One region of the Variovorax sp. FG153 genome, then DNA from elsewhere that is predicted to be linked to it. Evidence: predicted binding sites of a transcription regulator. Region 1 holds the regulator's gene; each other region holds the start of a gene.
The links. The regulator LexA, encoded in region 1, represses DNA repair genes until DNA is damaged. The targets are predictions, from matches to a motif close to ACTGTATNNNNATACAGT.

Region 1 (4,820 bases):
CTGTCTTTGTCGAGGAGTGCGTGCGCGACGCGACACAAATCCAAGAACCCTCCGAGGACACCATGAGACTGATTTTGTTGGGCGCGCCCGGGGCGGGCAAAGGCACGCAGGCGGCCTTCATCTGCCAGAAGTACGGCATTCCGCAGATCTCCACCGGCGACATGCTGCGTGCCGCCGTCAAGGCCGGCACGCCGCTGGGCCTGCAGGCCAAGGCCGTGATGGATGCGGGCGCGCTGGTCAGCGACGACCTCATCATCAATCTCGTGAAGGAACGCATCGCCCAGCCCGACTGCGCCGAAGGCTTCCTGTTCGACGGCTTCCCGCGCACCATTCCGCAGGCCGACGCGATGAAGGCCGCGGGCGTCAAGCTCGACTACGTGCTCGAGATCGACGTGCCCTTCGGCGACATCATCGAACGCATGAGCGGCCGCCGCTCGCACCCGGCCTCGGGACGCACCTATCACCTCAAGTTCAACCCGCCCAAGGTCGAAGGCAAGGACGACCTGACCGGCGAGGAACTGATCCAGCGCAAGGACGACGAGGAAGAGACCGTGCGCAAGCGGCTCGACGTCTACAGCCAGCAGACGCGTCCGCTGGTCGACTACTACTCGGCCTGGGCCAAGGCCGATCCGGCCGCCGCGCCGAAGTACCGCGCCATCCAGGGCGTGGGCACGGTCGAAGAGATCACGCAGCGCGCCCTGGCCGCACTCAGCAGCTGAGCCCCGGCTCGAATCGCGAGCCGCGCGCGGGCCCCGGGTCCCGCGACGCGGCTTTTTCTTTGCCCCCCGTTTTCAGATCAGCGCGAGCGTCAGCGCGATGCGCGCCTTGACCGGCGTCAGCGTGCCCGCGTCGCGCAGCTTGTCGCCCGGCTTCGCCAGGATGCGCCCCTGCGTGCAGCGGGTGGCGCGCAGCACCGCGATGCCGGCCTCCTGCGCCTCGAGTGCGGCCGCCTCGAGCGCATGGTGCAGCGTGCCGTTGCCGGTGGTCGCCAGCACGAGGCCGCGCAGCGGCGAGATGGCGGCGTCGTCGGCGCGCAAGGCACGGATCACCGCACCGCTCGCGCCCGCGTGGCTCGTCACGATCTCCACGCGCGGCCATGCAGCCTCGTCCTCGGGAAGACGGTCAAGGACCGCGCCTGCTTCCGAAGCCGGCCAGTCGCGCACGCGCCGCACCTCGCCCTCCTCCACGTAGCCCACCGGCCCCGCGTCGCCCGCGTCGAAGGCATCGAGCCGGTAGGTGTGCACCTTCTGCACGTCGAAGGCACCGAGCACCGTGCCCGCGCAGACCGCGGTCACGCCCTGCGCATCCGGCGTCGCGGCCACGGCGATCGCGTCGCGCACGTTCTGCGGACCGTCGGGCGACAGCGCGGAGGCCGGGCGCATGGCGCAGGTCAGCACGATGGGCTTGCGCGGCGCCAGCACCGATTGGAGGAAGAAGGCGGTTTCCTCGAGCGTGTCGGTGCCGTGGGTGATCACCACGCCGGCCACGTCGGGCTGCGCCAGCCAGTGGGCGCAGCGCAGCGCCAGTGCGCGCCAGATCGCGAAGGACATGTCCTTGCTGTCGACCTGCGCCACCTGCTCCGCCGCCAGCGTCACGCCAGCGGGCGCCTCGATGCCGCCAAGCAGGTCGGCCACGCCCACCTCGCCGGCGGTGTAGCCGATGTTGTCGCCGCTGTTCGCCGCGCGGCCCGAGATGGTGCCGCCGGTGCCGAGCACCACCACGCGCCGCGGATTCGAGGGGGAAGAAGTCGCCATCGCTTGCCAACTTTGAAAAACTGGTTAAAAATACAGGTACTGGATGTTCAGCCAGTGCCGCAAGGAACCACCATGCAGTTCGCCGTGAAGCTTACCGCCCGCCAGCAGCAGATCCTCGATCTGATCCAGAGCGCCATCGCCCGCACCGGGGCGCCGCCCACCCGTGCCGAAATCGCGAGCGAGCTGGGCTTTCGCTCCGCCAACGCGGCCGAGGAACACCTGCAGGCGCTGGCCCGCAAGGGCGTCATCGAACTCGTGAGCGGCACCTCGCGCGGCATCCGCCTGAAGGGCGATGCGCTGCGCTCGCTGGCCGAGTCGCGCAACAGCCAGTTCTCGCTCTCGCTGCCCGGCATGGCTCAGCTCGCGCTGCCGCTCATCGGCCGCGTCGCCGCCGGTTCGCCGATCCTCGCGCAGGAGCACGTCGACCAGACCTACTACGTCGAGAACACGCTGTTCCAGCGCCAGCCCGACTACCTGCTCAAGGTGCGCGGCATGTCGATGCGCGACGCCGGCATCATGGACGGCGACCTGCTCGCCGTGCAGGCCACCAAGGAGGCGCGCAACGGCCAGATCGTGGTGGCGCGCCTCGGCGACGAGGTGACCGTCAAGCGCCTCAAGCGCAACAAGCAGGTGATCGAGCTGCACGCCGAGAACCCCGACTACCCGACCATCGTGGTCCAACCCGGCGAACCCTTCGAAATCGAAGGCCTCGCGGTCGGCCTGATCCGAAACACCATGCTGATGTAGCCCCGCCGAGCCGGCCCGGCGGTCTGCATCGCCGAGCCGCTTCGCGGATCCGCATCTCGCATACCCCATCCGGTCGCCGCAGGTGGCGGGCGTATGGCGCTTGGTCGCCATCACCCTGCTGCGCCCGATGACAACGAATCCTGCCTGTGTTCAACCTCAAACCTTCTTGGAGTTCACATGGGAATCGCCCTCCTCACCTTCGTCGATCTTTGGATGCCGCTGCAATCGCTCGCGAACCGCTGGCTGCCCGCCCGCCCCGCGCGCCGCAACGATGAGAGCCTGTGCGCCAGCGAGCTGCGCTACGTGTCGGTACGGCCGTCGCGCGCGGCTCGTGGCGATGGCGCCCCGAACGCATTCCCGGCCACGCCCGTGGCGCAGGCGCCCTCGCGTCCGCTGCGGGTGGTTCGTCTCGTCGATCGCCAGCAGGGCGGCGCGCGCAACAGCAACCGGGTGGTGATCTCGGGCCGGATGGCCGACGTGTGCGCCGAGCTCGATCGCCTCGCCGCGCTCGAAGCGCTCGAAGCACCCGCCGGGGCGGCCCGCCCCGCGCACCTGCACTGAAAGCGTCCTTCGGCGCGTCTCGCGCGCCGCCTCGGGGCCGGGTCCATGGGCAACCTCGCCCTTTGCCCGGCCTTCGAGCCGCTTCTCCGGCCTTCGCCCCGTTTTCGCCCCTCGAGGGCGGCAGGGCCGTATCCAAACGTTCTACGGCGCGCCGATTCCATGCTGCGAGGCACAATGGCATGCCATGAATATTGTGATCCTCGACGATTACCAGGATGCGGTGCGCAAGCTGCACTGTGCTTCGAAGCTCGATGCCTACGCAGCCAAGGTCTACACCAACACCGTCAAGGGCATCGGCCAACTCTCGGTGCGCCTCAAGGACGCCGACGTGATCGTCCTGATCCGCGAGCGCTCCCAGATCTCGCGCCAGCTGATCGAGAAACTCCCCAAGCTCAAGCTGATCTCGCAGACGGGCCGTATCAGCAGCCACATCGACGTGGCCGCCTGCACCGAGCGCGGCGTGGCCGTGGCCGAGGGTTCGGGCTCGCCGCAGGCGCCGGCCGAACTGACCTGGGCGCTGATCATGTCGGCCATGCGCCGGCTGCCGCAGTACATCAGCAACCTCAAGCATGGCGCCTGGCAGCAGTCGGGGCTCAAGTCGGCCTCGATGCCGCCCAATTTCGGCCTCGGCTCGGTGCTCAAGGGCAAGACGCTCTGCGTCTGGGGCTATGGCCGCATCGGCCAGCTCGTCGCGCGCTATGGGCAGGCCTTCGGCATGCAGGTGGTGATCTGGGGCCGCGAGGCGAGCTGCACCAAGGCACGCTCCGACGGCTTCCAGGTGGCGCAGAGCCGCCAGGAGTTCTTCGCGATGGCCGACGTGCTGTCGGTGCACCTGCGGCTTAACGACGAGACCACCGGCCTGATCACGCTCGAGGACCTCTCGCGCATGAAGCCGACCTCGCTGTTCGTCAACACCTCGCGCGCCGAGCTGGTCGAGTCCGATGCGCTGCTCGCGGCGCTCAACCGCGGCCGTCCCGGGCTGGCGGCGATCGACGTGTTCGAGAGCGAGCCGCCGCTGCAGGGCCATGCGCTGCTGCGCCTCGAGAACTGCATCTGCACGCCGCACATCGGCTACGTGGAGCAGGAGAGCTACGAGATGTACTTCGGCCAGGCCTTCGACAACGTCGTGAGCTTCATCAAGGGCAACCCCACCAACATCGTCAACCCCGGCGCACTGCAGGTCCGGCGGTGAAGCCGTGAGCCAGCCGGCGCCGAGGGGCGCACTCTGGGCGCTGCTCGCCGGCAACTTCGTGATCGGCACCGGGGTGATGGTGGTGCCGGGCACGCTCAACGAGATCAGCGTCTCGCTCGATGTCAGCGCCGCCACCGCGGGCCAGCTGATCACGGCCGCGGCCTTCGTCACCTGCCTCGGCGCGCCGCTGCTCGCGGCCGCGGTGGCCGGCTGGGACCGGCGCCGGCTGCTGGCCCTCACGATGCTGTGGTACGCCGCCTGGCACGCGGTGTCGGTCTTCATGCCGAGCTTCGGCGCCCTGCTGCCGGTGCGCATGCTGGCGGTGATCGCTCCGGCCATCTTCACGCCCCAGGCGGCCGCCTGCGCCGGCATGCTGGTGCCGCCCGAACAGCGCGGGCGCGCGGTCACCTTCGTCTTCCTCGGCTGGTCGATGGCCTCGGTGCTGGGCCTGCCCATCGGCGCGCTGATCGGCGGCCATTTCGGCTGGCGCGCGGCCTTCCTCGCGATCTCGGCGCTCAGCATCGTGAGCGCGGTCTCGGTGTGGCTCACGCTGCCCAACGGCATCC
Region 2 (4,820 bases), on a different contig from region 1:
CCGAGCAGACCCTGCGCGATCCCGTGGCCTTGGTGGGGCAGGGCGCCGTCGACGAGTTCGGCCTGCGTTCGCCGACCGTGCATCGCGGCCTGCTGATCAGTGGCGACCGCTTCGTCGCGACAGCGGCCGAAAGCGAGGCGCTGCGCCGCGCGCTGCCCGATGCGCTGGCGGTGGAGATGGAGGGCGCCGCGGTGGCGCAGGTGTGCCATGACTACGGCGTGCCCTTCGCCGCGATGCGCACGATCTCGGACCGTGCCGACGACGAGGCCCATGGCGACTTCGCGCGCTTCGTCGCCGAGGTCGCGAGCCGCTACAGCCTCGCGCTGGTCGGCGCCTGGCTTGCTGCCGGGTCGACTACTTGAGCCAGCCGCGCCGGCGGAAGTACCACATCGGCACCAGCGCGCTCGCGGCCATCAGCACGATGGCGTAGGGATAGCCCATGGCCCAGTCGAGCTCGGGCATGAACTTGAAGTTCATGCCGTAGATGCTCGCGATCAGGGTCGGCGGCAGCAGCGCGACGCTGGCCACCGAGAAGATCTTGATCGTCTTGTTCTGGTTGATGTTGATGAAACCGACGGTCGCATCCATCAGGAAGTTGATCTTGTCGAACAGGAAGGCCGTGTGGTTGTCGAGCGACTCGATGTCGCGCAGGATCTGCCGCGCTTCCTCGAACTGCTCGGCATTGAGCATCTTGCTGCGCATCATGAAGCTGACCGCGCGGCGCGTGTCCATCACGTTGCGGCGGATGCGCCCGTTCAGGTCTTCCTGGCGCGCGATGGCGCCCAGCACCTCGCCCGCGAGCTCGTCGCTGACGTTGCCCGAGAGCACCTTCTTGCTGGCGGCCTCGAGCTCGTCGTAGATGTTCTCGAGCGAGTCGGCCGAGTACTCGGCGTCGGCGTCGAAGAGCTTGAGCATCACTTCCTTCGCGTCCTCGATCAGCCCCGGGGCGCGGCGCGCGCGCATGCGCAGCAGGCGGAACACGGGCACGTCCTCGTCGTGGATCGAGAACAGCACGCCGCGGCTGCGCAGGTCGGTGTTGTGCTGGTTGAGGATGAAGGCGACGCGCACCGCGCGCGGGGCTTCGTCGTCGTCGATCAGGAAGTCGCTGCGGATGTGCAGTTCGCCGTTGTCCTCTTCATAGAAGCGCGCCGATTCCTCGATGTCCTCGTCCATCGCGTCCTCGGGGATCGAGAGGCCGTAGTACTGCTTGATCCAGCGCTTCTCCTCGAGCGTGGGCGATTCGAGGTCGACCCAGATCGGCTGGAAGCGGGAGAGCTCCTCGAGGGCCTCGATCTCTTCCTGGACGAGGCGGCCGTTGGCGAGCGTGAAGATATTGAGCATGGCTCACTCCCGAGAAATGGCTGGGGCGATGGGGCGGACGGGCGGGGGACGAGAAAGAGGGGCGCTTTCAAATCCCGGAGCCGGTCGGCCGGGCTCAGCCGGGAGTTGAAAGCTGCCGAGACGGGGCGGTTTCCATGATGCGGTCTCCAGTTGCAGCGAGGCGCGATTATGTCATCGGCGAATGAGCGCAGAGTTGGCTGAACTGGACGAACATCCAGTAGAGTGGCGGCCATGCCGAGCGCCGCGTCCCCCGTCTTTTCCCATCCGCCGGCGACCCAGGCCGAGCGCCTCGCGGCCGCCCTTGCGAGCCTCAACGACGAACAGCGCGCGGCGGTCGAGCACGGGGTGGAAGCGCTGGCCGGTGGCGCTCCGGACGCGGCCGATGCGGGCCCGCTGCTCGTGATCGCCGGCGCCGGCTCGGGCAAGACCAGCACGCTGGCGCACCGGGTGGCGCACCTGATCGCGCGCGGGGTCGACCCGCAGCGCCTCTTGCTCCTGACCTTCTCGCGCCGCGCCGCGCAGGAAATGGCGCAGCGCGCCGGCCAGGTGCTCGCGCGCGTGCTGGGGCTGCAGGCCCACACCGCGCCCGCGCTGCCCTGGGCCGGCACCTTCCATGGCATCGGCGCGCGGCTGCTGCGCGAGTACGCCGCGCAGATCGGGCTGGACGACAACTTCACCATCCACGACCGCGGCGACGCCGAGGACCTGATGGGGCTGGCGCGGCACGAGCTCGGCTTCTCGTCGAGCGCGCGCCGCTTTCCGCACAAGGGCACCTGCCTGTCGATCTATTCGCGCTGCGTGAACACGCGCGCGCCGCTCGAGTCGGTGCTCAGGCAGTCCTTTCCGTGGTGCGCAGAATGGGGCGTCGAGCTGCAGCAGCTGTTCGGCGCCTACGTCGAGGCCAAGCAGCAGCAGAACGTGCTCGACTACGACGACCTGCTGCTCTACTGGGCCGGCATGATGGAGGAGCCCACGCTGGCGCGGCACCTGGGCGAGCGCTTCGACCACGTGCTGGTCGACGAGTACCAGGACACCAACCTGCTGCAGGCCGCGATCCTGCTCGCGCTCAAGCCCGACGGGCGGGGCGTGACGGTGGTGGGCGACGACGCGCAGTCGATCTATTCGTTCCGCGGCGCGACGGTGCGCAACATCCTCGACTTTCCCTCGCAGTTCTCGCGGCCGGCGCGCGTGGTCACGCTGGAGCGCAACTACCGCTCCACCCAGCCGATCCTCGACGTGTCGAACGCGTGCATCGCTCATGCGGCCGAGCGCCATGCCAAGACGCTGTGGACCGACAAGCCCTCGGCCGGGCGGCCGCAGATCGTGCGCGTGCCCGACGAGGCCCAGCAGGCCTGCTGGGTGGCCGACCAGGTGCTCGCGCACCGCGAGGGCGGGCTCGCGCTCAAGTCGCAGGCGGTGCTGTTCCGCACCTCGAGCCACAGCGCGCCGCTCGAGCTCGAACTGGCGCGCCGCAACATCCCGTTCGTGAAGTACGGCGGGCTCAAGTTCCTCGAGGCCTCGCACGTGAAGGACCTGCTCGCGGTGCTGCGCTTCGCGCAGAACCCGCGCGGCCGCATGGCGGGCTTTCGCGTCACGCAACTGATCCCGGGCATCGGGCCGGCCACCAGCGCGAAGCTGCTCGACGCGATGGACCAGGCGGCCGACCCGGCCATCGCCCTGCGCGACTTCGTGCCGCCGAGCGCCGCGCGCGCCGAATGGGCCGCCTTCGCCGAGGCCTATGCCGCGCTGCGCGCGCCGTCGCTGGCCTGGCCGGCCGACGTGGGCATCGCGATGGAGTGGTACCTGCCGCACCTCGAGCGGCTCTACGACGACACCGCGGGCACGCGCCGCGGCGACGTCGAGCAGCTGGTGCACATGGCCTCGGGCTACGCCTCGCGCGAACGCTTCCTCACCGAGCTCACGCTCGATCCGCCCGAAGCCACCAGCGACCGGCCCGGGCCGCCGCTGCTCGACGAAGACTACCTGATCCTCTCGACCATCCATTCGGCCAAGGGGCAGGAGTGGAATTCGGTCCACGTGCTCAACGTGGTCGACGGCTGCATGCCGGCCGACGTGGCGCAGAGCGCGCAGGAGCTCGAGGAGGAACGGCGCCTGCTCTACGTGGCCATGACCCGCGCCCGCGACCACCTGCACCTGCTGGTGCCGCAGCGCTTCTACATCCCGCAGCAGGCCGCGCGCGGCGACCGGCATCTGTATGCCAACCGCAGCCGCTTCATTCCCGATGCCGACCTCGCGCGCTTCGAAGCCCGGACCTGGCCGCCCCCGCCGCCTCGCGCGCCCGCGGTGCCGCCGCCGGCCGCGGTGATCGACCTGCGCAACCGGATGCGCGCCGCCTGGCGCTGAAGGGCGCCCGGCCCTTTCTCCAGCAGGGACATGCGCGGGTGGCCGCGAAAGATGGGCGCGGCAGCAATGGTTCGCAACGCGGCCCGCAGCATGCGGGGCCGCTGGGGCCTGCTATGGAAGAAATAGCTGAGCATGCGGCGCGGTCCGCCAGCCCGTCATCCGGGCATCCCCCGGTATTGCAATACCGTGACAGCTTGGGCATAGTGAATCGACCTTCTCCTCTCCCGCACCTCTCCCTCTTTCCCCTCTCCCCCTTTCTTCTCCCAGCCCCACAACCGTTTTCGCCGGCCGCGCTGCATCCGCAGCGATGGTCATTTCCCCAACCGTCAATTCCAGGAGGTCATTCATGAATTTGACGATCAGCGGTCATCACCTCGACGTCACCCCTGCCTTGCGCACCTACGTCACGAGCAAGCTGGACCGGGTTATCCGACATTTCGACCAGGTGGTCGATGTGAAGGTGATCCTCACGGTGGAAAAGCAGAAGGAAAAGGAACGCCGGCAACGGGCCGAGTGCAACATCCACGTCAAGGGCAATGACATGTTCGCGGAGTCGAGCCACGCTGATCTCTATGCCGCGGTCGATGAACTGGTCGACAAGCTCGACCGCCAGGTGGTGCGCCACAAGGACCGCCTGCAGGACCATCACCACAGCGCGCCCAAGCGCCTGATGTAAGACGAAGCGGGTTCCCGGCTGTCGCGCCGGAGACTCTCGAAGCCGCCTCCGGGCGGCTTTTTCATGGGCTTTTCCGACTGCCCATCAAGGATTTGAAGGGCCTCTGTCGAGGGAAGCGAGGCCTGCGGGCAACATGTAACCAGAAAGTAGATAAGCGGAGTGGGGGTTTTTACCAAGCAGGTGCATAATCGCCCCCGCTCTGACCCACCATGAATCGTCTCGCGTCCATCCTGCCGCCCGCTCAAGTGCTCGTGAGCGTTGACGCCACCAGCAAGAAGCGTGCTTTCGAGGAAGCCGGCTTGCTGTTCGAAAGCCTTCACGGGCTGGGCCGCGCCCTGATCACCGACAGCCTGTTCGCGCGCGAGCGCCTCGGCTCCACCGGCCTCGGTCACGGCGTCGCCATTCCGCATGGCCGCATCAAGGGCCTCAAGGCCCCGAT
Region 3 (4,820 bases), on a different contig from region 1:
CCGGCCGGCCCAGCAGCGCGCGCGCCGCCGTGGCACCGAGCGCGACCAGCGAGCCGGGCCGCACCAGCGCGATCTCGGCATCGAGCCAATGGGCGCAGGCCTCGGCTTCGCGCTGCCCCGGCGTCTTGTGGATGCGCCGCTTGCCGCGCAGCTCGTACTTGAAATGCTTCACGGCATTGGCGAGGTAGACGCCCTCGCGCGCCCAGCCGAGCTGCGCCATCGCGCGCTCGAGCAGCTGGCCGGCCGGGCCGACGAAGGGCCGGCCCGCGAGGTCCTCCTGGTCGCCCGGCTGCTCGCCGACCAGCATGTGGCGCGGCGCGAGCGGCCCTTCGCCGCACACGGCCTGGGTGGCCTGCGCGCCGATCGGGCAGGCGCGACAGGCATGGGCGGCCGCGCGCAGTTCGCCGAGGTCGGCCGGCATCGCGCCCTCGGCCGGAAGCGGGTGCAGCGCCATCGGCGCGCGGATGCGCCGCGCGGGCGTGGCCGGCGCTTCGATCATCGACTGGCTGCGCGCGTCGGCAGCGTCGGCCAGCGGCTGGATCAGCGCGGCCTCGGGCAGGTTGTGCCAGTAGCGGCGCGGCATCTCGCGCTGCATGGTCGCGAACTTGAGCCGCGCGGGATTGAAGATGTGGGCGTAGTAGGTGAGCCAGAGCTGCTCGCCCGCATCGGGCGGCGGCTTCTCGCGGCGGTCGGCGCCCGCGCGGAACGACAGCGCATGGCCGTCCCATTCGACGCAGCGCTCGGGCGTGAGGATGGCCCAGCGCATCTGCGCGAAGCGGCGCGCGAAGAAGTCGGCATTGGCCTCGACGATGCGGTGCTCGGGCTCGAACCATGCGACATGGCGCTCGAGCCCGTCGTCGTCCGTCACCTGCGTGAAGCGCACGAAGGCGCGCATCTTGTGGATGTCGCGGTGCACGGCCTTGGCCATGCGCTGCGCCCGCATCATGTCGGCGTCGAGCGGATCGTGGCGCAGCGCGGGCTCGTGCGCGAGGCGCCAGAGCAGGCGGTAAAGCAGCGCGAAGCGCTGGGGATCGCGGTGCAGGATCACGTCGGCGCACAGCGCGACGAAAGCCGCGGGCACGGGCTGCAGCGCCGCGGTCGACGGTGCGATCGCCTGCTCGGGCGCATCGCCGAACAGGCCCTCTCCGCCATCGGACCGCGCCACGCCCCACTCGACCCGCTCGGGCGGCACGCCGTCGGCCAGCAGTTGCCGCGCGCGGCGCCGGAAACCGTCGAGGTCGACCGCGTCGTCGAGCCGCACCTGCATCGCGATGGCGCTCAGAACAGCGAGGCCTGCCGCGCGGGCTCGGCGCGCGCCGACGCCGCCATCGCCCCGGCCGCGGGCCGGTGCCCATCGGCCACCACGAAGGGCAGCACCTTGCGCGCGGGCACATGCAGCCGCCGCAGGTCGTCGGCGCGCACGCGGCGCACGCGCCTGGCCTGCAGCAGCCGATCGACCGCCTTCACGCCCAGGCCCGGCACGCGCAGCAGCAGCTCGCGCGGCGCATGGTTGAGGTCGACCGGGAAGCGCTCCGCATGCGCGAGCGCCCAGGCCATCTTGGGATCGACGTCGAGCCGCAGCAGGCCGTCGCGCTCGGCCACGATCTCGCCGTGCTCGAAGCCGTAGAAGCGCATCAGCCAGTCGGCCTGGTAGAGCCGGTGCTCGCGCAGCAGCGGCGGCGCGGCGAGCGGCAGCGCGCGCGCCGCGTCGGGGATCGGGCTGAAGGCCGAGTAGTAGACGCGGCGCAGCCGGTAGGCGCCATAGAGCGTGGCGCTGGTCGCGAGGATGGCGCGGTCGTCGGTGGCGTCGGCGCCCACGATCATCTGCGTGCTCTGGCCCGCGGGCGCGAACGGCGGCGGCTTCGCGGCCACGGGCGCCGCGCCCGGCAGCGCGCGGATCGGCACCACGCGGCGCGCCTCCTCGCGCGTGTCGTCGATCTGCAAGCGCAGCCGCGCCATCGAGCGGCGGATCGCGCTCTCGTCCTTCTCGGGTGCCAGGGCCTGCAGGCCCTCGGTGGTCGGCATCTCGACGTTGATGCTGAGCCGGTCGGCATAGCGGCCGGCGCGCGCGATCAGCTCGTCACTGGCATCGGGAATGGTCTTGAGGTGGATGTAGCCGCGGAAGTCGTGGTCCTCGCGCAGCGAGCGCGCGACCTCGACCACCTGCTCCATCGTGTGGTCGGGCGACTTGACGATGCCGCTCGAGAGGAACAGCCCCTCGATGCAGTTGCGGCGGTAGAAATCGAGCGTGAGCTGCACCACCTCGTCGGCGCGGAAACGCGCGCGCGGCACGTTGCTCGAGGCGCGGTTCACGCAGTAGAGGCAGTCGTACTGGCAGTGGTTGGTCAGCAGCACCTTGAGCAGCGAGATGCAGCGGCCGTCGGGCGCATAGCTGTGGCAGATGCCCATGCCCTCGGTCGAGCCGATGCCGCGCCCGCCCACCGAGTCGCGCGGCTGCGAGCCGCTCGACGCGCAGGAGGCGTCGTACTTGGCGGCATCGGCCAGGATGGCGAGCTTGTGCTGGAGGTCCATGGGCGGGCGGAAAATACTGTACGTTTATACAGATGTTAACCGTCCCGTCGCCCCGATGGCCCTGCGGCCATGCGCGCGGGTCGGGCATTGCCCGCCGCGCCCTTTCAGTCGATGTAGCGCAGCCCCGCCGCCGCCAGCGCCGGCCGCATGTCGTACATGTCGAGCCCGAGCACGCCGCTCGCGAGCTTCTCGCGCTTCGACGCCTCCAGCGCCTCGCGCTGGCGCGCCTTCTCGAGCGTGGCCGCGGCCATCGCGCGCGGCACGCAGACCACGCCGTCGTCGTCGGCCACGATCGCATCGCCGGGCTGCACCGACATGCCGGCGCAGGCCACGGGGATGTTGACCGAGCCCAGCGTGGCCTTCACGCAGCCCTTGCTGCTGATGGCCTTGCTCCAGACCGGAAAGCCCATCTGCTGCAAGGTGCGCACGTCGCGCACGCCGCCGTCGATCACCAGCGCGCGCGCGCCGCGGGCCTGGAAGCTGGTGGCCAGCAAGTCGCCGAAGAAGCCGTCGCTGCTCGGCGCGGTGACGGCCGCCACCACGATGTCGCCGGGGCGGATCTGCTCGGCCGCGACGTGCAGCATCCAGTTGTCGCCCGGATGCAGCAGCACGGTGACGGCGCTGCCGCTGACCTGCGCGCCCGGGTAGATCGGCCGCATGTACGGCGCGAGCAGGCCGACCCGGCCCATGGCCTCGTGTACCGTGGCCGAGCCCAGGGCCGCGAGGGCGTCGACGACCTTCGCGTCGGCGCGTTCGATGTGGCGATGGACGACGCCGAGTTCATGCATGGCGGGCTCCTTGCGAGGAATGAGATTGGGGATCGAACAGCCGGCCGCGCGCGTTCAGCTGCGCATCGAGCCGCGGAAAGACGCGGCGCGCATTGCCTTCGTAGACCTGCGCGCGCTCGCCGGCGCTCAACGCGGCGGCCTCGATGTAGCGCCGCGTGTCGTCGTAGGCGTGGCCGGTCTCGGGATCGATGCCGCGCACGGCGCCGATCATCTCGGAGGCGAACAGGATGTTCTCGACCGGGATCACGCGCGCGAGCAGGTCGATGCCCGGCTGGTGGTAGACGCAGGTGTCGAAGAACAGGTTCTGCAGCAGGTGCTGCGCGAGCGGCGGCTTCTTCATCTCCTGGGCCAGCCCGCGAAAGCGCCCCCAGTGGTAGGGCGCGGCACCGCCGCCGTGCGGGATCACGAAGCGCAGGGTCGGGAAATCCGCGAACAGGTCGCCCTCGATGCACTGCATCACGGCCGTGGTGTCGGCATTGAGGTAGTGCGCGCCCGTGGTGTGGAAGCAGGCGTTGCAGCTGGTGCTCACATGGATCATGGCCGGCACGTCGAGCTCGACCATCTTCTCGTAGAGCGGATACCAGTGGCGGTCGGTCAGCGGCGGGCTGTTCCAGAAGCCGCCCGAGGGATCGGGGTTGAGGTTGACGCCGACGAAGCCGTAGTCGCGCACGCAGCGCTCGAGCTCGGCGACGCACGAGGCGACCGGCACGCCCGGCGACTGCGGCAGCATCGCCGCGCCCGCGAAGCGCTCGGGGAACATCGCGCTCACGCGGTGGCACAGCTCGTTGCAGATCGCGGCCCATGCGGACGACACCGCGAAGTCGCCGACGTGGTGCGCCATGAAGCTCGCGCGCGGGCTGAAGACGGTGAGGTCGATGCCGCGCTCGTCCATCAGCCGCAGCTGGTTGCCCTCGATGGATTCGCGCAGCTCGTCGTCGCCGATGCGCAGCTCGGACGCGGCCGGCGCGGGCCGCCCCGCGCCGAAGGCCTCGACCTGGCGCCGGCGCCAGGCCTCGAGCGCGGCCGGCGCGGTGGTGTAGTGGCCGTGGCAGTCGATGATCATGAAGTCGACGCCGTGTTCAATCGGCCTTGATGTCGGCCGCGCGGATCACCTGCTCCCACTTGGCCGATTCGCTCTTGAGGAAGGCCGCGGCCTCCTGCGGGCTCGAGGGCGTGATGACCGCGCCGAGCGCGCCCAGCTTCTCGCGCGTGCCGGCATCGGCCAGCGCCTTGCGCGTCTCGGCATTGAGCTTGGCGACCACCTCGGGCGCGGTGCCGGCCGGCGCGAGCAGCGTCCACCAGACGCTGGCGTCGAAGTTCGGCAGGCCGGCCTCGGCCATGGTGGGCACGTTCGGCAGCATCGGCGCGCGCTGGGCGCCGCTGACCGCCAGCGCGCGCAACCGGCCCGACTGGATGTGCGGCAGCACCTCGAGCGGGTTCAGCAGCATGAACGAGGTGCGCCCGGCGATCAGGTCGACCAGCGCGGGCGAGCCGCCCTTG
Region 4 (4,820 bases), on a different contig from region 1:
TCGAAGGGCGCGTTGGCGATGCCCTGCGCCACCAGCCAGGTCACGCCGATGCTGACCGGCACCAGCAGCAGCAGCGGCGTGAGCATCCAGTCGAGGATCTCGCCGAACAGGGAGCGCTGCGCGCGCTGGAAGAGTTTCATCGGGCCGGACCCGCCGCGCCTGGCGGCCGCGCGGGCGTCACTGGATCTTTTCGAGGCAGTAGCCGAGCCCGCGCACCGTGGCGATGCGCACCGGGCCCTTCTCGATCTTCTTGCGCAGGCGGTGGATGTAGACCTCGATCGCGTTGAGGCTCACCTCCTCGCCCCATTCGCACAGCCGCTCCACCAGCTGGTCCTTGCTGACCAGCCGGCCCGCGCGCTGCAGCAGCACCTCGAGCAGGCCCAGCTCGCGCGCCGACAGCTCGACCATCTTGCCGTCGAGCGTGGCGACGCGGCCGGCCTGGTCGTAGACCAGCGGGCCGTGCTTGATCGCGTTGCTGGTGGTGCCCATGCCGCGGCGCGTGAGGGCGCGCACGCGCGCCTCGAGCTCCTGCAGGCTGAAGGGCTTGGCCATGTAGTCGTCGGCGCCGTTGTCCAGGCCCTTGACGCGCTCCTCCACGCTGTCGGCCGCCGTCAGCACCAGCACCGGCAGCTGCGAGCCGCGCGCGCGCAGGCGCTTGAGGATCTCGATGCCGTGCAGGCTCGGCAGGCCGAGGTCGAGGATCAGCAGGTCGAACTCGCTGTGGGTCATGAGCGCGGTGTCGGCCTCGGAGCCGTTGGCCACGTGGTCGACCGCGGCGCCCGAGGTGCGCAGGCTGCGCAGCAGGGCGTCGGCCAGCACCTGGTCGTCCTCGGCAATCAGAATCCGCATAGCCCACCTCCAGCCCGGTTCGCGCCGCGGGGCGGCGCCGTTGCACGTTCGTTGTCTCCGCTCGGCAGGGAGTCTAGCCCGCCGTATAGGCTTCCAGACCGATGGTTACCACGGTGGCGACCTCGTCGCCCACGCTGGCGCGGAACTCGCGCTCGGCCTGCGTCACCGCCTGGCGGAAGGCCTCGAGCCAGGCCAGGCCGTCGGCCGTGAACAGCACGCGCCGCGCGCGCGCATCGAGCGGATCGGGCCCGCGCGTGACCAGCCCCCAGGCCTCGCACTGGTCGACCAGCGCGCCCATGGCCTGCTTGGTCATGCCGGCGCGCTCGGCGAGCTCGGTCAGGCGCGAGCCCTCGCGCGCGAGGTGGCGCGTGATGTGGACGTGGGCCGCGCTGACCTGCGCGCGCGCCGCCAGGTTCGACAGCGCGAGCGGCACGTCGACGTCGTGCGCCATCAGCGCGAGCACGCGCTCGTCGAAGCGCCGCATCGCGTGGCCGAGCAGCCGGCCCAGGTGGGTCTGGCGCCAGGCATCGGGGTCGAGGGGAAAGGGGGTGTCGCTCACGGCGCCAAATGGTAAAGCAAACTGACCAAAAAATGGGTTTACTCGAATCCATCCGCCCCTACACTACTGTTCAAGCATCCAGGCTGTAGTTAAAAGCAGATGGATCCGGCAGTACACAACCCGTTGATCTTCAAGGAGTTTTTCACATGGACGCAGTCGTCAAGGGCTCGAGCATCGCAGGCGCCAACAGCGAAAAGGCCAAGGCCCTCCAGGCCGCGCTGGCCCAGATCGAGAAGCAGTTCGGCAAGGGCACGATCATGCGGCTCGGCGAAGGCGAGGCGCTCGAGGACATCCAGGTGGTCTCCACCGGCTCGCTGGGCCTCGACATCGCCCTGGGCGTCGGCGGCCTGCCGCGCGGCCGGGTGGTCGAGATCTACGGTCCTGAATCCTCGGGCAAGACCACGCTCACGCTGCAGGTCATCGCCGCCATGCAGAAGCAGGCCGGCACCTGCGCCTTCGTCGACGCCGAGCACGCGCTCGACGTGCAGTACGCCCAGAAGCTCGGCGTGAACCTGTCCGACCTGCTGATCAGCCAACCCGACACCGGCGAGCAGGCGCTCGAGATCGTCGACTCGCTGGTGCGCTCGGGCGCCGTCGACCTGATCGTGGTCGACTCGGTCGCCGCGCTCACGCCCAAGGCCGAAATCGAAGGCGAGATGGGCGACTCGCTGCCCGGCCTGCAGGCCCGCCTGATGAGCCAGGCGCTGCGCAAGCTCACGGCCACGATCAAGAAGACAAACTGCATGGTCATCTTCATCAACCAGATCCGCATGAAGATCGGCGTGATGTTCGGTTCGCCCGAAACCACCACCGGCGGCAACGCGCTGAAGTTCTACGCCTCGGTGCGCCTGGACATCCGCCGCATCGGCACCATCAAGAAGGGCGACGAGGCCATCGGCAACGAAACCAAGGTCAAGGTGGTGAAGAACAAGGTCTCGCCGCCGTTCAAGACGGCCGAGTTCGACATCCTGTTCGGCGAGGGCATCAGCCGCGAGGGCGAGATCATCGACATGGGCGTGACCGCCAAGATCATCGACAAGTCGGGCGCCTGGTACGCCTACAACGGCGAGAAGATCGGCCAGGGCCGCGACAACGCGCGCGAGTTCCTGCGCGAGAACCCCGAGCTGTCGCGCGAGATCGAGAACAAGGTGCGCGAGTCGCTGGGCATCCCGCTGCTGGCGGCGGACGCGGCCGGCGCGGCCGAATAACCGGCCGATGCCTGCGAGCGGGGCGCCTGCGGCCGCCCCGCTTTCCTTTTCCGCCCCTGCATTTCCGATGGCATTCGATGCTCCTTCCCTGAAAGGCCGCGCGCTGCGTCTGCTGAGCCAGCGCGAGCATTCCCGTGGCGAGCTCGAGCGCAAGCTGGCGCGCTACGAGGAAGAGCCGGGCACGCTCAAGGCCGCGCTCGATGAGCTCGCGGCCAAGGACTTCATCAGCGAGGAGCGCGTGGTCGCCTCGGTGCTGCACCAGCGCGCGGGCCGGCTCGGCGCGGCGCGCGTGCGGCAGGAACTGCAGGCCAAGGGCATCGGCGCCGAGGCCATCTCGCAGGCGGTGGCCGGGCTGCAGGGCAGCGAGCTCGAACGCGCGGCCGCGCTCTGGCGCCGCCGCTTCGACGCCCCGCCCGCCGATCCCAAGGAGCGCGCGCGGCAGGCCCGCTTCCTGATGGCGCGGGGCTTTTCGGCCGCGGTGGCGGCCAAGGTGCTGAGGAGCGACATCGATGAACTCGAATGAACTCTCGCGCGTGATCACGCAGCGCGTGGCCTGCGATTGGCGCGCGGCCTATGCGCTGGCGGCCGATCCCGCGCGCCTGCCCGAATGGGCCAGCGGCCTGGCCGACGGCGCGCTGGCGCGCGAGGGCGAGGGCGAGCGTTGGGTCGCGACCACGCCCGGCGGTCGCGCGGTGCTGCGCTTCGCGCCGGCCAACGAATTCGGCGTGCTCGACCACTGGGTGGCGCCCGAGGGCGTGCCCGAGGTCTACGTGCCGTTTCGTGTCGTCGGCGTGGCGCCCGGCGCCTGCGAGCTGCAGTTCACGCTGCTGCGCCAGCCGCACATGGACGACGCCGCCTTCGCGCACGACGCCGAATGGATCGCGCGCGACCTGCGCGCGCTGCGGGCGCTGCTCGAGGCGCCGGCCCGCTGAGCGGCCGGGCGGCCGGGGCCGCGCCAGACCGCTGGCATGATCCGCGGCTTCGAACAACGAGGAGGAGCCGCGCCATGTCATCGAACCCCGCCAACCCATCCGAGCCTCCCTCGTTGATACGCACCGGCGCCCGCGCCGGCGCGGCCTTCGTCGCTTCGGTCGCGAAGGGCATCTTCTTCGGCGCGCTGCTCGGCGGCGGCGCCTTCTTCTACTACCTGGGCCAGCTGAGCGGGCCCGGCTATCCCGGCGCACGCGCGGGCGGCGTCGGCGCGGCGCTCGCGCTGCTGACCTCGCCGCCGCTGCTGGTGGCCGTGCTGCTGGCGCTCTTCATGGGCGTGTACGTGATCCTCGGCGTGTCGCAAGGCCGCACGCGCGCGATGCAGCACCTGGTGGCCGCGCGCGGCGAAGCGGTGGCGCAGCGCCTGGGCGATGCCATCGCCGGGCCCATCGAATCGATGCCGCGCACCCACGGGGCACTGCGGCGCGCGAGCGACTGGCTCTCGGTCGATGCGCTGAGCGCGCAGCTCGCGCCGGTGCTCGGCGACGGCAAGGCGGTGCGGGCGGTGATCGCCTTCGTGCTCGACCGGCTGCCGCTCAACGAGATGCTGGCCGAGTGGCAGCAGGGCCGCGCCGCGCAGGGCGAGCCGCAGTTGACCGTGGCGCCGGGCGGTGTGGCGCCCGCGCAGGATCCGGCCTTGCGCGCGCTGATCGCGCGACGCATCCACGAGACGCTGCAGGAGATGTCGACGCCCTCGCGCATGCCGTTCTGGATCGTGCTCGCGCTGCATGCGGCGCTGCTCGGCACGGGGCTCTGGCTGGTGGGCTGAAAACGAAAAAGGCGCCGGGGAGTCGGCGCCTTTTGAGCGGGGAAGCCGCGCCTCAGAGCGACAGCATCAGCTTGAGGTTCTGTACCGCGGCGCCGCTCGCGCCCTTGCCGAGGTTGTCGAGGCGCGCGATCACCACGGCATGGCGGTGGTCCTCGTTCGGGAACACGCGGATCTCGAGCTGGTTGGTGTCGTTGAGCGCCAAAGCGTCGAGCTTGCCGTCCTCGGTGGGCGGCAGCACCTTCACGAACTGCTCGGGCGTGTTGCTCTTCGCATAGTGCGCGGCCAGCGCCTCGTGCAGGTCGCCGGCCTTCGGCTTGCCGGGCAGCAGGTCGAGATGCAGCGGCAACTGCACCAGCATGCCTTGCTTGAAATTGCCGACCGAGGGGATGAACACTGGGCGCTGCGTGAGGCCGGTGTATTTCATGATCTCGGGGATGTGCTTGTG

Region 2: the regulator LexA is predicted to act here: its motif matches at 1,543-1,560, upstream of ACODT0_RS40760 (ATP-dependent helicase).
Region 3: the regulator LexA is predicted to act here: its motif matches at 2,548-2,565, upstream of ACODT0_RS05865 (putative DNA modification/repair radical SAM protein).
Region 4: the regulator LexA is predicted to act here: its motif matches at 1,491-1,508, upstream of recA (recombinase RecA).

The regions. Positions count from the first base shown of each region.
Region 1 is NZ_JBMDKG010000049.1:13,847-18,666, forward strand. It holds gene adk (adenylate kinase) at 63-719, shown strand; gene ACODT0_RS34505 (asparaginase) at 792-1,754, opposite strand; gene lexA (transcriptional repressor LexA) at 1,827-2,501, shown strand; gene ACODT0_RS34515 (hypothetical protein) at 2,679-3,062, shown strand; gene ACODT0_RS34520 (D-2-hydroxyacid dehydrogenase family protein) at 3,247-4,254, shown strand; gene ACODT0_RS34525 (MFS transporter) at 4,259-4,820, shown strand, end outside.
Region 2 is NZ_JBMDKG010000076.1:12,230-17,049, reverse strand. It holds gene ACODT0_RS40770 (5'-methylthioadenosine/adenosylhomocysteine nucleosidase) at 1-362, shown strand, start outside; gene corA (magnesium/cobalt transporter CorA) at 355-1,341, opposite strand; gene ACODT0_RS40760 (ATP-dependent helicase) at 1,573-3,705, shown strand; gene hpf (ribosome hibernation-promoting factor, HPF/YfiA family) at 4,052-4,381, shown strand; gene ACODT0_RS40750 (PTS sugar transporter subunit IIA) at 4,591-4,820, shown strand, end outside.
Region 3 is NZ_JBMDKG010000003.1:135,894-140,713, reverse strand. It holds gene ACODT0_RS05870 (UdgX family uracil-DNA binding protein) at 1-1,267, opposite strand, end outside; gene ACODT0_RS05865 (putative DNA modification/repair radical SAM protein) at 1,279-2,532, opposite strand; gene ligK (4-carboxy-4-hydroxy-2-oxoadipate aldolase/oxaloacetate decarboxylase) at 2,637-3,320, opposite strand; gene ACODT0_RS05855 (amidohydrolase family protein) at 3,313-4,383, opposite strand; gene ACODT0_RS05850 (Bug family tripartite tricarboxylate transporter substrate binding protein) at 4,400-4,820, opposite strand, start outside.
Region 4 is NZ_JBMDKG010000006.1:78,808-83,627, reverse strand. It holds gene ACODT0_RS09510 (sensor histidine kinase) at 1-140, opposite strand, end outside; gene ACODT0_RS09505 (response regulator) at 178-849, opposite strand; gene ACODT0_RS09500 (MarR family winged helix-turn-helix transcriptional regulator) at 923-1,408, opposite strand; gene recA (recombinase RecA) at 1,555-2,616, shown strand; gene recX (recombination regulator RecX) at 2,684-3,139, shown strand; gene ACODT0_RS09485 (SRPBCC family protein) at 3,126-3,548, shown strand; gene ACODT0_RS09480 (hypothetical protein) at 3,623-4,375, shown strand; gene argC (N-acetyl-gamma-glutamyl-phosphate reductase) at 4,428-4,820, opposite strand, start outside.